2 regions of the Comamonas terrigena NBRC 13299 genome follow, and region 1 is predicted to be linked to the other one. Evidence: predicted binding sites of a transcription regulator. Region 1 holds the regulator's gene; the other holds the start of a gene.

Evidence for each region. Region 1 encodes sigma-54, which starts transcription at its own class of promoters, with help from an activator protein. Its sites were predicted from a motif close to TGGCANGNAANCTGCTTT; they were not measured.
Region 2: the regulator sigma-54 is predicted to act here: its motif matches at 4,714-4,731, upstream of CT3_RS03130 (ammonium transporter).

What each region holds. Positions count from the first base shown of each region.
Region 1 covers NZ_AP019749.1:4,404,926-4,412,234, forward strand. The annotation lists gene CT3_RS19935 (THUMP domain-containing class I SAM-dependent RNA methyltransferase) at 1-394, opposite strand, end outside; gene CT3_RS19940 (hypothetical protein) at 535-906, shown strand; gene CT3_RS19945 (ribokinase) at 958-1,971, opposite strand; gene CT3_RS19950 (RNA polymerase factor sigma-54) at 2,176-3,741, opposite strand; gene lptB (LPS export ABC transporter ATP-binding protein) at 3,798-4,577, opposite strand; gene lptA (lipopolysaccharide transport periplasmic protein LptA) at 4,574-5,215, opposite strand; gene CT3_RS19965 (thiol:disulfide interchange protein DsbA/DsbL) at 5,370-6,020, opposite strand; gene CT3_RS19970 (SPOR domain-containing protein) at 6,090-6,779, opposite strand; gene argS (arginine--tRNA ligase) at 6,798-7,309, opposite strand, start outside.
Region 2 covers NZ_AP019749.1:686,595-693,903, reverse strand. The annotation lists gene ilvA (threonine ammonia-lyase, biosynthetic) at 1-942, shown strand, start outside; gene CT3_RS03155 (adenosylcobinamide-GDP ribazoletransferase) at 1,141-1,968, shown strand; gene CT3_RS03150 (histidine phosphatase family protein) at 1,976-2,575, shown strand; gene CT3_RS03145 (DUF2164 domain-containing protein) at 2,735-2,998, shown strand; gene CT3_RS03140 (hypothetical protein) at 3,113-3,403, shown strand; gene CT3_RS03135 (LLM class flavin-dependent oxidoreductase) at 3,544-4,551, shown strand; gene CT3_RS03130 (ammonium transporter) at 4,801-6,003, shown strand; gene CT3_RS03125 (5'-nucleotidase) at 6,086-6,994, shown strand; gene CT3_RS03120 (EF-hand domain-containing protein) at 7,206-7,309, shown strand, end outside.

The DNA.
Region 1 (7,309 bases):
CGCCGTGGCGCTTGGCACGGAAGCGGTCGGCAATGGCGTCCTTCACGCGCAAGGCGGCAAAGTTCAGGCTGGTCAGCGGGCTGTGCTGGGCCGTGACCTCGATCTTGAAGGTCTCCTGGGGCGAAAACCAGATCTCCCAGGCCACCTCGCTGGCCGCGCGGTACAGATCGTTCTCGTTGCGGTACATGCTGTGCGACAGCTCGATCAGCACGCGCTGTGCCAGCCGGCTGTGCAGGTTGAGCAGCAGGGCGTCGCGCCACATGCCGCGCAGCATCACGCCGCCCCGGCCCACCAGCAGGTCTTGCCCGGTGGCGCCGGTGATGGCGTGGACCTCGTCGGCCAAAAAGCCCTCGACGCCGGCGGCGCAGGGCAAAAACAGGTGCAATTGGTTCATAGCAAGCCGCCAAGGATACGCGAGACACCCCGGCCACGGCGCGCGGTGGAGTTTCTGCGTCCCCCCTGTCCGGACCGTCCAGGCTCCCCTGCTGGCCTCCCGGACACTCCGCACCGCCGGGATTTGCGTACGATGCGGGCATGTCTACGCATTTCCTGACCTCTGTCCCGGCACTGGCCCGTGTCCGCCTGCTGCTGGCTGCTTCGGCCCTGGCCCTGCTCAGCGCCTGCCAGTCCGCGCCCACCCAGCCGGCAGCGCCTGCCACCGCCGGCCAGGCCATGCCCGCCGCAGCCACTGCGCCTGCCGTGGCCGAACCCCAGCCGCTGGACGAAACCCCGGAGCCGCCGATTCTGGGCAAGCGCACCGACAGCCATGGCTGCAAGCCTTCCACCGGCCATGCCTGGTGCGAACGCACCAAGAGTTGCGAACGCCCCTGGGAGCTGGCCCTGCAGCGCGGCTTTGAAAACACCCCGGCGGGCTGGCACGCCTACTGCGACGGCAGCACCCGCTGAGCACGGCACGCCTGCAGCCCGGCACGGCGGCTGGCGCGCTCGCCCCGCCGCCTACTGCACATGCAGCGGGCTGGCCACGCCACCGGCCAGGGCTTCGACCTGGGCCCGCTGCGGTATGGAAGGCTGGGCGCCCACCTGGCCCATGCACAGGCTGGCGGCACGTATGCCCCATTGCACGGCATCGCCCAGGGCATGGCCTTCGGCCAGCCGGGTGACCAGCGCCCCCAGAAAGCTGTCGCCCGCCCCCGTGGTGTCCAGCACCGGCAGCGCCAGCGCGGGATGGGTGCTGACACGCCCGCCGCAGACGGCCACCGCCCCCTGAGCACCCAGCGTGACCACCACCTGGGACACGCCCCGTGCCAGCAGGCGCTGGGCGGCGTCGGCTGCCGTGGCCGGGCTGTCCACCACCTGATCGCTGTAGGCGGCGGCTTCGACCTCATTGACCACCAGGGTGTGGACCAGGGGCCACCAGGCTTCAGGCAGCTCGCGCACCGGTGAAGGGTTGAAGACCACGCGGCAGCCGGCGCTGCGTGCTGCCTCCAGCACCTGCTCCAGCACGCTGTCCGAGGTCTCGCGCTGCAGCAGCACGAAATCGGCCTGGGCCAGCACGTTCAGCAGCGCCTCATCCGGCAGCTCCAGCAGCACATTGGCGCCGGGCACCACGCAGATCCGGTTCTGGCCATTGCCCTCCACCAGCACCATGGCCGCACCGGTAGAGACCCCGTCCAGCACCTGCACATGGTCCATGTCCACGCCGGCGTCGTGCAGCGCCAGCCGCAGGCTGTTGCCATGGTGGTCGCGGCCTACGCAGCCAAACAGCGTGACCTGGGCGCCGTGGCGTGCGCAGGCCACGGCCTGGTTGCCGCCTTTGCCGCCAGGCAGGTAGCGCAGGCTGTGGGCCATCACGGTTTCCCCGGCCCGGGGCACGCGTTCCAAGTGCAGCACCGCATCCATGTGCAGGCTTCCCACCACGGCGATGCGGGCCACGCTGTGCGGGTGGTCGGGTTCGGGCTGCGCCGACAGCAGCTTGCGAGGCAGCGCGGAAGAAGAAAGCGGTGCAACCATGGGGGGTCTCCTTTGCTGCCAACGGCCGTGGCATGTGCGGAATGAACCAAGGATGGCTGCACGATACCTCCAACTGCCGGCGCTGCCCAGCCGGTTTGCACGGGTCTGGGGGATTGCGGCAGCGCAGCATGCCACGCAGGGGTTCCGCCACCGCGGGCCGTGGCCTCACCGGGCGCCCCGCCGCCCTCTGCAGCCCCGCTGCGCTTACAGCGTCTTGCGCAGATTGGCCGGCGCGATCTTCAGCGCCTCACGGTACTTGGCCACGGTGCGGCGGGCGCACTCGATGCCCTGCTCCTTGAGCATTTCGGCGATCTGGCTGTCCGACAGCGGCTTCTTGGCGTTCTCGGCCGAGACAAACTGCTTGATCAGCGCCCGCACTGCGGTGCTGGAGGCATTGCCGCCGGTTTCCGTGCCCAGCCCGGAGCCGAAGAAATACTTGAGCTCGAAGGTGCCGTGCGGCGTGGCCATGTACTTGGCGGTGGTCACCCGGCTGATGGTGGATTCGTGCAGGCCCAGTTCGTCGGCGATGTCGCGCAGCACCAGCGGGCGCATGGCCAGCTCGCCGTGCACGAAGAAGTTCTTCTGCCGCTCCACGATGGCGCGCGACACCCGCAAGATGGTGTCGAAACGCTGCTGCACGTTCTTGATGAACCAGCGGGCTTCCTGCAGGCGCTGCTGCAGGCCGGCATGGCCTTCGCTGCCCTTGTGGCCGCGCAGCGCACCGGCATACACATCGTGCACGCGCAGACGCGGCAGCACGTCGGGGTTGAGCTGCACGTTGAACTGGGGTGTGCCTTCGCTGGCGCGGCGGCCGGCGCGGGTGACGATCACGTCCGGCACGATGATGTTGCGCTCCACATTGACAAAGCGCCGGCCGGGCCGGGGCTCCAGCCGGGCGATCAGTGCCATGGCCATGCGGGTGCGCTCTTCGCTGCTGCCGGTGGCCTGCATCAGGCGGCGCACATCGCGCCGGGCCAGCAGGTCCAGCGGCTGGGCGCAGATGGTCAGCGCCGTCTCCACCACACTGGCCTCGGCCTCACCGCGCTGCAGCAGATGGTTCAGCTGCAACTGCAGGCATTCGGCCAGCCCCTGGGCGCCCACGCCCACCGGCTCCAGGCTGTGCAGCAGCCGCAGTGCCACGGTGAAGCGGTGCACCAGCTCGTCGAGCTGCTCTGGATCGTCCGTGCCGGCCAGGCCCTCGGCCAGGGACTGCAGCGACTCTTCGAGGTAGCCGTCGTCATTCAGGTTCTCGATCAGGAAACGCAGCACATAGCGGTCCAGCTCGGACAGGTGCAGCGACAGCGACTGGCGCAGCAGGTGGTCGGTCAGCGATTCATGTGCACGGGCCAGATCCAGGGCGCTGACCTCGTCGCCATCGCCGCCCTGGGCGTTGCGCGCCGGGGCATCGCCGCCCCATTCGCTGTCATCGGGGCGCAGTTCGCTGGTGCCGTCGCCCTCCCAGTCGGGGGCATCGTATTCCGTGCTGCCGGGGCCTTCCGCACTGTCGGCGGGCGCCTCCGCAGCCCCTGCCGTCAGCGCGCCATCGGCGGCATAGTCATCGCCCTGCGCCGGCGTGTCCGACTGGGACAGGCCGAAGTCTTCGCGGGGGGCGTCGTCGCTGTCGACTTCCAGAAACGGGTTGTCGTCGAGCATCTGCTCGACTTCCTGCGCCAGCTCCAGCGTGGACAGCTGCAGCAAGCGGATCGACTGCTGCAATTGCGGCGTCAGCGCCAAATGCTGCGACACCCGCAGTGACAAACCAGGCTTCAACGCGACGCTCCCTCTCTGTGATCTTGTGTGTGTGTCGTGGCGGCGGAAGTGACGGGCTACATCCTGAAATGTTCGCCCAGGTAGACCCGCCGGACGTCGGCGTTCTCCACAATCTCTTCCGGTGTGCCCTGCGCCAGCACATGGCCGTCGCTGATGATGAAGGCGTGGTCGCAGATGCCCAGCGTCTCGCGCACGTTGTGGTCGGTGATCAGCACCCCGATACCGCGCTCCTTGAGGAAGCCGATGATGCGCTGGATCTCGATCACCGCGATGGGGTCGATACCCGCAAACGGCTCGTCCAGCAGGATGAAGCGCGGCTGCGTGGCCAGGGCCCGGGCGATTTCCACGCGGCGGCGCTCGCCACCCGACAGCGCAATCGCCGGCGAGGAGCGCAGGTGGTCCACACGCAGTTCCTTGAGCAGATCGGTCAGGCGCCGCTCCACCTCGGCCTTGGTCAGGGGCTTGCCCTGTTCATCCTGCTGCAGCTCCAGCACGGCGCGCACATTGTCTTCCACGCTGAGCTTGCGGAAGATGGAGGCTTCCTGCGGCAGGTAGGACAGACCCAGGCGCGAACGCTGGTGGATGGGCATGTTCGCCACCGAGTGGCCGTCGATGTAGATATCGCCGGCATCGCTGCGCACCAGGCCCACGATCATGTAGAACGAAGTGGTCTTGCCCGCGCCATTGGGGCCGAGCAAGCCCACCACTTCGCCTTTCTGCACGGCCAGGGACACGTCCTTGACCACCTTGCGGCTGCCATAGGACTTGGCCAGATGGTGCACTTCCAGGCGGCTGCTGGCGCCTGGGGCGGTCGGGGTGTCGGAAGAGCGGGTCACGGGTTGCGCGATTTCATGGTGTCCGAAGGCTTGAGCGGCTGCGCACTCGGCGCCACCGGGGCCTGCGGGGGCTGGGTCTTGGGCGCCAGCACGGCGCGCACGCGGCCACCGGAGCCGGCCGCAGCTTCCTCGCTGCCCGGCGTGGCGCGGCGGTTGCCGTCCACGGTGAACACATCGGTCAGGTTGTTGTAGGTGATGATGTTGCCGGTGATGTCGTCACTCAGCGTGGCGCCGGTGTAGCCGCGCAGCTGGCCCCGCTGGATCAGGCGCACATCGTCCTTCTTGCCGTCGTACTCGATGATTTCGCCTTCGCCTTCCACGTACTCTTCGGGTGCACCGGGCTGGGTGTCGCGCTTCTGGCGGAAGAACGCGCGCTTGCCGGGGGCCGCCCAGACCTTGCCGAACTGGTAACCCTCGGCGTCCTGGCGCACTTCCAGCTTGGCGCCGCGCAGCACGATGGTGCCCTTGGTCAGCACCACATTGCCCGTGAACGTGCTGACCTGCTGCAGCTCGTCATGGTGCAGCGCATCGGCTTCGATGTTCATGGGCTTGTTGCGATCGGCCTTTTCGGCCTGTGCCGTGCCCATGGCAGCTGCCAGGACCGTAAGCGCGAGTATCGGGAGGAGTTTGCGTGTCATGTGAGAAGGCATGAATCTTGCAGCCATTGTAGGGCACTGGTTTTCCCCAGGGCTGCCCTGTGGGCGACTCGCAGGGAAATCGACACAAAAAAGCCCGCTGGAAAGCGGGCTGGGTGCAGGGCGGTCAGGCCCTGCCGGGCGAAAGCGGGACCGCTCAGGCCTTGCGGCTCTGGTTGGCCAGGTAATCCACCACATTCAGCACGTTCTGCATGCTGCCGGCGCGGGGGCCGTCGGTGTAGAACTTGCCGGCCACGCCCATGGAAGGCACGCCCTCCACATCGTATTCCTGCTGCAGCGCCGAAGCCTTGCGCACCTGATTGGCCACGGTGAAGGAGTTGTAGATCTCCTTGAACTTGGCCACGTTCGCGCCCTGCTTGCCCACCCATTCGAAGATGGCGTCATCGGTGGCCAGCTTGTTGCGCTCCACGTGGATGGCGTGGAACACCTTGACGTGCATGGCATCGAAGTTGTCCATGGCCTGCAGCGTGAAATACAGCTTTTGCTGGGGCACGAAGCTGGCGTTGAAGGCCACGGGCACACGGCGCACCACCACATGGGCGGGAGCCTTCTGCTTCCAGGCGGCGAATGCCGGCTCGAAAGCGTTGCAATGCGGACAGCTGTACCAGAAGAACTCGACCACTTCCACCTTGCCGGCAGGTGCCTCGGTGGTGGCGGGCTTGGACAGTTTCACATAGTCCTTGCCTTCCTTGGGGGCGGCGGCCTGGGCATGGGCGGTCGCGGTGGCGCCCAGGGCCATGGCAGATGCGACCGAGGTGACGGCCAAGGAAAACTCACGGCGTTTCATCAAAGCTACTCCTGTTAGGGGATATTCACTGCCCAGTCAGAGCCGGGCCGTGGCAAAAAGTTCTGCCGGTCAGCGCTGCACGCGCACCAGGGCCGAATCCACCCCGGCGCCGTCGAGCTTGCCCTTGAGCTGCTCGGCGTCGTCACGCTTGCCGAATGGACCCACCCGCACCCGGAACACGGTGCGGCCGTTCTGCTCGCGCTCGCTCACGCGGGCTTCCCAGCCCAGCATGGCCAGCTTGGCGCGCTGGGCATCGGCGTCGGCCTGGGTGCGGAAGGCACCCGCCTGCACAAAGTAGTCGAAACCGTCCGAACCCGAAGCGGCGGCGGCCTTGGCCTCCGACTGCTTGAGCTTCTGGTTGGCCAGGTCCCCCAGCGGGTCCGCCGAGGAGGCCTTGCCGTCAGGTTTCTTGGCGTCCTGCGCCGGCGGAGTGGCCGGCGGGGTGCTGACACCCGTGGCCGGGCCACTGGTCGGTGGCGTGGTGGGCGTGGCCACCGGCGGCGCGGTGGGCGCCACGGGCTGCTGGGTCACCGGCTGCGTCTGCGTCTGGTTGGCCGGGTTCTTGCCGTACAGCGGCGAGTTCGGGTCCCAGTTCTTGTTGCGTTCGGCTTCCTTGGCCTCGGTGTCCTTGGGGGTCTTGGTCAGGAAGGGCACCGGCACCTTGGTCACATAGACCGCCACTGCCAGAGCGGCCCCCAGGCCGATGATGATGCCCAGGATCAGTCCGATCAGGGTTCCGCCACGTTGCTTGGTCTTCATAGTTTTGCGAGTCAATGCTTACATACGCTCGGGCGCGGACACGCCCAACACCGCCAGACCATTGTGCAGCACTTGTGCCGTGGCGGCGACCAGGGCCAGACGCGCCAGCTTGACCGCTTCATCGTCCACCAGGATGCGCTCGGCGTCGTAGTAGCTGTGGTAGCTGGAGGCCAGGTCGCGCAGGTAGAAGGTCACGTCGTGCGGGGCATTGCCCGCAGCGGCGGCGCTCAGCATCTCGGGGTACTTGGCCAGCAGCAGCATCAGCGCCTGGGCCTGCGGACCTTCCAGCGCGGACAGGTCCACCTTCTCCAGCGCAGGCACGCCCGCGCCGCCGGCTTCCTGCCAGGCGCGCAGCACGGACTGGATGCGGGCATGGGCGTACTGCACGTAGTACACCGGGTTGTCGTTGTTCTGGGCCACGGCCAGATCAACGTCGAAGGTGTATTCGGTGTCGGGCTTGCGCGAGAGCAGGAAGAAGCGCACCGCATCCTTGCTGGTCCACTCGATCAGATCGCGCAGCGTCACATACG
Region 2 (7,309 bases), 950 kb from region 1:
GACGTGAAGGTGATTGGCGTGCACACCAAGGACTCCAACGCCATGCAGCAGTCGGTGCAGGCCGCCCAGCGCGTGGAGCTGGCCGATGTCGGCCTGTTTGCCGACGGCACGGCCGTGAAGCTGGTGGGTGAGGAAACCTTCCGTATCACCCAGGGCCTGGTGGACGACTTTGTGACCGTGGACACCGATGCCGTCTGCGCCGCCATCAAGGACATCTTCACTGACACCCGCTCCATCGTCGAGCCCTCCGGCGCCCTGGGCGTGGCTGCCATCAAGCAGTACGTGGCCCGGCACAAGACCAAGGGCGAAACCTATGCCGCCATCCTGAGCGGCGCCAACATGAACTTCGACCGCCTGCGCTTTGTGGCAGAGCGTGCCGAGGTGGGCGAAGAGCGCGAGGCCCTGTTTGCCGTGACCATCCCCGAAGAGCGCGGCAGCTTCAGGCATTTTTGCGAAGTGGTGGGCAAGCTGCCCGGCGGTCCGCGCAGCGTGACCGAGTTCAATTACCGCATCAGCCACGACAGCAAGGCCCATGTGTTTGTGGGTCTGACCACGCCGACCAAGGGCGAATCCGAGAAGATCTGCAAGAACTTCCAGAAAAACGGCTTCGAGGCGCTGGACCTGACCTTCGATGAAATGGCCAAGGAGCATCTGCGCCACATGGTGGGCGGCCATTCGCCGCTGGCCCAGGACGAGCGCCTGCTGCGCTTTGTCTTCCCGGAACGCCCGGGCGCACTGTTCAAGTTCCTCAGCCTGATGGCCCCGACCTGGAACATCTCGCTGTTCCATTACCGCAACCAGGGCGCTGACTATGGCCGCATCCTGGTCGGCATGCAGGTACCGGCCAAGGACAGCAAGAAGTTTGAAAGTTTCCTCAAGCAACTGGGCTATCCCTGGGTCGAGGAAACCGACAACCCGGCCTACCAGCTGTTCCTGAAATAAGCCGCACTGCACGGCGGCGCTGCCTCCCCTCTCTTTTCGAGAGGCGCAACGTGCCGCCACCCTTGCCGCGGCGGCGGGCAAGGCGGCGCCAGTTCCGCATGCCGCATCCGATACAGTGTTCCCAAGTGGCGTGTTCCACGCCTTGCCCCCTGCGGCATCGGCGCGCACAGCGCCTATGCCTGGAGTCCTTCACCCGCCATGCAGTCCTTGCGCCACTTTCTATTGGCCGTGCAATTCTTCAGCCGCATCCCGGTCAGCGGGCGGCTGGCCTCCTGGGTGGGCTGGAGCCCGGCCCTGCAGCGCGCCAGCGCCGGGCATTTGCCGGGGGTGGGCTGGCTGGTGGGACTGTGGGCCGCGCTGCTGCTGGGCGCATCGCTGTGGCTGCTGCCCTCCACCAGCTGGACACCCTTGGTCGCAGCCCTCCTGAGCACGGCAGGCACGCTGTGGCTGACCGGAGGCTTCCACGAAGACGGCCTGGCCGATGTGGCCGACGGCCTGGGTGGCATGGTGCCACCCGAGCGCGCGCTGGAAATCATGAAAGATTCCCGCATCGGTGCGTATGGCGTGATGGCGCTGGCCATGGCCTTGCTCACCAAGCTGGGACTGATCGCGCTGCTGCTGGCGACCATGGAGCCGTTCTGGGGCCCGGTGCCAGTGCTGATACTGGTGTGTTGCACCCATGTGCTGTCACGCTTTGCGCCGCTGGTGCTGATGCACACCCTGCCCCATGTGGGCCTGGCCGCTGCCAGCAAGACCCTGCATGTCGCGGGACAGCCGCTGGATTGGAAAGGCCTGCTCACCGGCGCGCTGTGGAGCCTTCCGGCCCTGGCCCTGCTGAGCTGGCTGGGCACCTACCGCTATGTGATCTGCCTGCTGGGAGCCATGGCCCTGACCATCTGGTGGGTGCGCCGCTGGCTGTGGCGCCGCCTGGGCGGCATGACGGGGGACTGCCTGGGTGCCTGCCAGCAGTTCACCGAGCTGGCTTTGCTGCTGGCCACGGCCCTCTACCTGCGCCAGTTGCTGTGAGCATGGCATGAGCACCTTGTGGCTGCTGCGCCATGCACACCCGTTGGTCGATGCCGGCGTCTGCTACGGCCGGCTGGATGTGGCCGCCGATGCGGTGCGCACAGCGCAGGCTGCACACGATTTTTCGGGCTTGCTATCTGCCGGAAGCGTGCTGCGCCACTCCCCCTTGTGCAGATGTGTGCAACTGGCCGATGCACTGGTTGCGCATATACCCGCTTTGGCACCTGACCGCCACCCCGATTCGCGCCTGCAGGAAATGGACTTTGGCCGCTGGGAAGGGCAGCCCTGGGCGCAGATCCCCCGCCCCGACATCGATGCCTGGGCTGCTGATCTGGCCACTTGTGCCCCCGGTGGCGGGGAATCGCTGGCCGCCATGCTGCAGCGCGTGCAACAGGCCCTGCAGCACAGCTGGGCCTACGACAGCCGGCAGGGCCAGCGTGATGTAGTCTGGGTCACGCATGCTGGCGTGGTCCGCTGTGTGCAATGGCTGCAGCAGCACGGCAATGGGCTGCCCACCAGCGCCGAATGGAACCTGCCCGCACCGGGCTATGGCCAATGGCTGGCCCTGCCATGGGATGGCCTGGCGGGCATGCAGCAACACCCTTGACCGCTGCGCAGTGCGGGCTTGGATCCTCGTGCCGCGCACGGCACACTCTCAAGATAGCGCCTGTTTCTGCGCATCCTGCCACTCCTGGGCGCCCCCATCCTGGCTGGGTAGAGCGGGCGCCACAGAACCCGCCCTGCCCTTCATTTCGCGTCCACCCCCATGCCTTTGACCCTGTCTCCCGAAGCCCAGCAGCAGGCCATTGCCTCCATCGAACGCTACTTCCGCGAGCACATGGACGAGCCCATAGGCAATGTCGCCGCCGGCGGGCTGCTGAAGTTCCTCGTGGAAGAAGTGGGTCCTGCGCTCTACAACCAGGGCGTGGCCGATGCCCAGGAAAACCTGCAGGCCCGCGTGGCCGAACTGGACATCGAGGTACACCACGAGGCCTTCACCTACTGGAACCAGCGATCCCGCCGCAAGTGAGCCACCGCTGCCGACAGCACCTATCCATGTATCGAGCGGTGCAGCAGCCCCACAGGCCAGAGGCCATCCCCCGCACCGCACCAAGACCGCCAGCATGTGCCTGACAATGACCCCATGTTGGAATCACTACGAACCTGGGCCGCCCCCTATGGCGGCGACGCCTTTCTGTACCTGACCGTGCTGGCCGTGGCCAGCTATGCAGCGCTGCTGTATTTCAAGGAGCGCGTGCCCACGGCACGCCTGCGCCGCTTCATCCGCCTGGCGGCGCTGGTGGCACTGCCGTTTTCCGTGCTGGCCATGGAAACCGGCGGCGGCCAGAACCTGGGCATTGCCATCCTGTCGCTGGTGTGGTGCGTGATCATCGGCATCACCTGCAAGAACGAAATGTCCCGCCGCAGCGAGTGAGCCGCACCGCACGGCGACGCGCGGCACTCCTGCCCACGCAGCAGTGAGCATGCTGAACCCGCGCCTGAAGCACAAAACCCATTCCAACTGGCTTCCGGCGCGCAGCGACACGATTTGATTTTTCCCTCTGGAGAACTGCCATGACCGACTTTCCCCCACGCCTGCCCCGCCTGTCCATGCTGGACCTGGTGGCCGTGCGCGAAGGCGGCACCGTGCGCCAGGCGCTGGACATCGCCCTGGACACGGCCCGCAAGGCCGAGGAGTTGGGCTTTGCCCGCTACTGGCTGGCCGAACACCACAACATGCCGGGCATCGCCAGCTCGGCCACTGCGGTGCTGGTGGGGCATATCGCCGGCGGCACCTCCACCATCCGCGTGGGCTCGGGCGGCATCATGCTGCCCAACCACGCACCGCTGGTCGTGGCCGAAGCCTTTGGCACGCTGGCCGAGCTCTATCCCGGCCGCATCGACCTGGGCCTGGGCCGGGCGCCCGGCACCGATGGCCCTACCATGCGCGCGCTGCGCCGCGACCGCGTGGAATCGGAAGAGGATTTCCCCCGCGACGTGACCGAACTGCAGCGCCTGCTGGGTCCGGCGCAGGACCACCAGCGCATCGTCGCCATGCCCGGCGCCGGCACCCATGTGCCCATCTGGCTGCTGGGCTCCAGCCTGTTCTCCGCCCAGCTGGCGGCAGCCAAAGGCCTGCCCTACGCATTTGCCTCGCATTTTGCGCCACGCATGCTCCACCAGGCGATTGCGCTGTACCGCCAGTTGTTCCAGCCCTCGGCCCAGCTGGACAAGCCGTATGTGATCGTCGGCGTACCGGTGATTGCCGCCCCCACCGACGCCGAAGCCGATTTCCTGGCCAGCAGCACCTACCAGCGCGTGCTGGGCATTCTCACCGGCCAGCGCGGCCGCCTGCAGCCCCCGGTGGAGCACTACATGGCCAGCCTGAGCCACCAGGAAAAAGCCGCCATCCAGGACTTTCTGGCCATGGGCGTGGTCGGCGGCCCCGAACGCATGCGTGCCGGCCTGTGGTCCATCGCCCAGGCCACCCAGGCGGATGAGCTGATGCTGGTGTCCGATGTCTACGATCCCGCACTGCGGCTGCGCAGCCTGGAGATCACGGCGCAGGCCGCCATCTGGTAAGGCCCCAGGACCCGGCTGGCCCGCACCACAACGGGGCGGGTCGCCCCCTCCCCCGCGGCATCCCACCCAGCGCGGGCAGGGGTCCCATTGCGCAGCCCCTTGCTGCAGCACGATAGTCCACGCGCCCCACACCGGTGCACCCGCCTCACCCCAGCTACCGCCTGGCGCGGTTTTTGCTTGTTTTTAGTGCGCTCTGTGCTTTTCACGTGCACGCGCACCAAGAACAACCAATATCAGCTGGAGCGCTTCATGGAAGCACTAAAACAGGGCGCAGATGCCCTGTTCATTTTGATGGGCGCGGTCATGGTCCTGGCCATGCACGCAGGTTTCGCCTTTCTGGAACTGGGCACTGTGCGACGCAAGAACCAGGTCAATGCCCTGGTCAAGATCCTGGTGGACTTTTCCGTCTCCACCGTGGTCTATTTCGCTGTAGGCTATGCCGTGGCCTATGGCACGGGCTTCTTCGTAGGCGCCGAACAACTGGCGGCACACAACGGCTACGCGCTGGTGAAGTTCTTCTTTCTATTGACCTTCGCCGCCGCCATCCCCGCCATCATCTCGGGCGGCATTGCCGAGCGCGCCAAATTCTGCCCGCAGCTGATTGCCACCGCCATCATCGTGGGCCTGGTCTACCCCTTCTTCGAGGGCATTGCCTGGAACGGCCACTTTGGCGTGCAGGCCTGGATCAAGTCGCTGACCGGAGCAGAGTTCCACGACTTCGCCGGCAGCGTGGTGGTGCACGCCGTGGGCGGATGGATTGCCCTGGGCGCCGTGCTGCTGCTGGGCCCGCGCAGCAACCGCTACCGCCGCGACGGCGCGATTGCCGCCACCCCACCCTCCAGCATCCCCTTCCTGGCCCTGGGTGCCTGGATCCTGACCGTGGGCTGGTTCGGCTTCAACGTGATGAGCGCCCAGAGCCTGGACAAGATCTCGGGCCTGGTGGCCGTCAATTCGCTGATGGCCATGGTGGGCGGCACGCTGGCCGCACTGGCCCTGGGCAAGAACGACCCCGGCTTTGTGCACAACGGCCCGCTGGCCGGCCTGGTGGCGGTCTGCGCCGGCTCGGACCTGATGCACCCGCTGGGCGCCCTGGTGGTGGGCGGCGTGGCCGGCGCGCTGTTCGTGGCCATGTTCACGCTGACACAGAATAAGTGGAAGATCGACGATGTGCTGGGCGTCTGGCCGCTGCATGGTCTGTGCGGCGTCTGGGGCGGTATTGCGGCCGGCATCTTCGGCACCCAGACACTGGGCGGACTGGGTGGCGTGCACCTGGGTGCACAGCTGATCGGCACGCTGATGGGCGTGGCCTGGGCCACGGCCGGCGGCTTTGCCGTGTACGGGCTCCTTCGCAAGACCATGGGCCTGCGCCTGAGCCAGGAACAGGAATTCGACGGCGCCGACCTGTCCATCCACAGGATCAGTGCCACGCCCGAGCGCGAAGCCAACTGGTAAGCACCGCTGTCTCGCCACAGGCAGGCAGCAGGCATGTGCCGGGAAACGCTATGCTTAGCCATTGCCCTGGCTGAAAGACTGCATGCCCGTTTCCCTGCACGACCAACTGGTGGTGGCCATCTCCTCGCGCGCCCTGTTCGATTTTGAAGAGGAAAACCAGCTCTTCGACCGGGACCCGGCTGGCTATGTGGCACTGCAGCGCAGCCGGCTCGACCAGCCGGCCCCGCCCGGCGTGGCGCTGCCATTGGTGCGCAAGCTGCTGGCCTTCAACACCCCCGAGGAACAGCGGGTGGAAGTGGTGCTGCTCTCGCGCAACGACCCGGTCAGCGGCATGCGGGTGTTCCGCAGCGCCAAGGCCCATGGGCTTTCCAGCATCCAGCGCGGCGTGTTCACCCAGGGGCGCGACCCTTTCGGTTATCTACGGCCGCTGGGCGCCCATCTGTTTCTGTCCGCCAATGCCGCCGATGTGACCGAAGCCCTGCGCCTGGGCTACCCCGCCGCCCGGGTGCTGACCGAATCCGCCGGCGCCAGCGCCGCCCATCCGCAGGAGGTGCGCATTGCCTTTGACGGCGACGCCGTGCTGTTCTCCGACGAGGCCGAGCGCGTCTACCAGACCCAGGGGCTGGATGCCTTCCAGCGCCATGAAATGGAGCATGTGGCCCAGCCGCTGCCCGATGGCCCGTTCAAGCCGCTGCTGGCCGCACTGCATCGGCTCCAGCAGGCCGCCCAGGCCGGCACCACCAGCGGCATGCGGCTGCGCACCGCCCTGGTCACCGCCCGCAGCGCCCCGGCACATGAACGCGCCATCCGCACGCTGATGGACTGGAACATCGGGGTGGACGAAGCCATGTTTCTGGGCGGTCTGGCCAAGGGGGAGTTTCTGCGCGAATTCGAGCCCGACTTCTTTTTTGACGACCAGACCGGTCATGTCACCTCGGCGGCGGCCCATGTGCCGGCGGGCCATGTGCGCAGCGGCATTGCCAACCCCTGATCCACTGCGGCCTGCGCCCCCTTCCAGGAAATGCATGTCGCATTTCGTGTCTCAACCGCCTGGGCATAAGGCCGCCGGTGATCGGCATCACTCCATATAGCGGCCACCAGACGGCGATACATCGGCTTACCCTGGTTTACCCCAGCAACGTACCCGGTTTGCAGACAGGCACCACACTGGTGGCCTGTCCTGCTTTTTTGGAAATGCGCCCATGCCCCAGTCCACTCTGTCCCGCAGCCTGTTGATGCCCCTGGCCCTGTGCTGCGCCGCAGCAGCGCCGCTGGCGCCTGCCTGGGCAGAAGGCAAGATCGACCC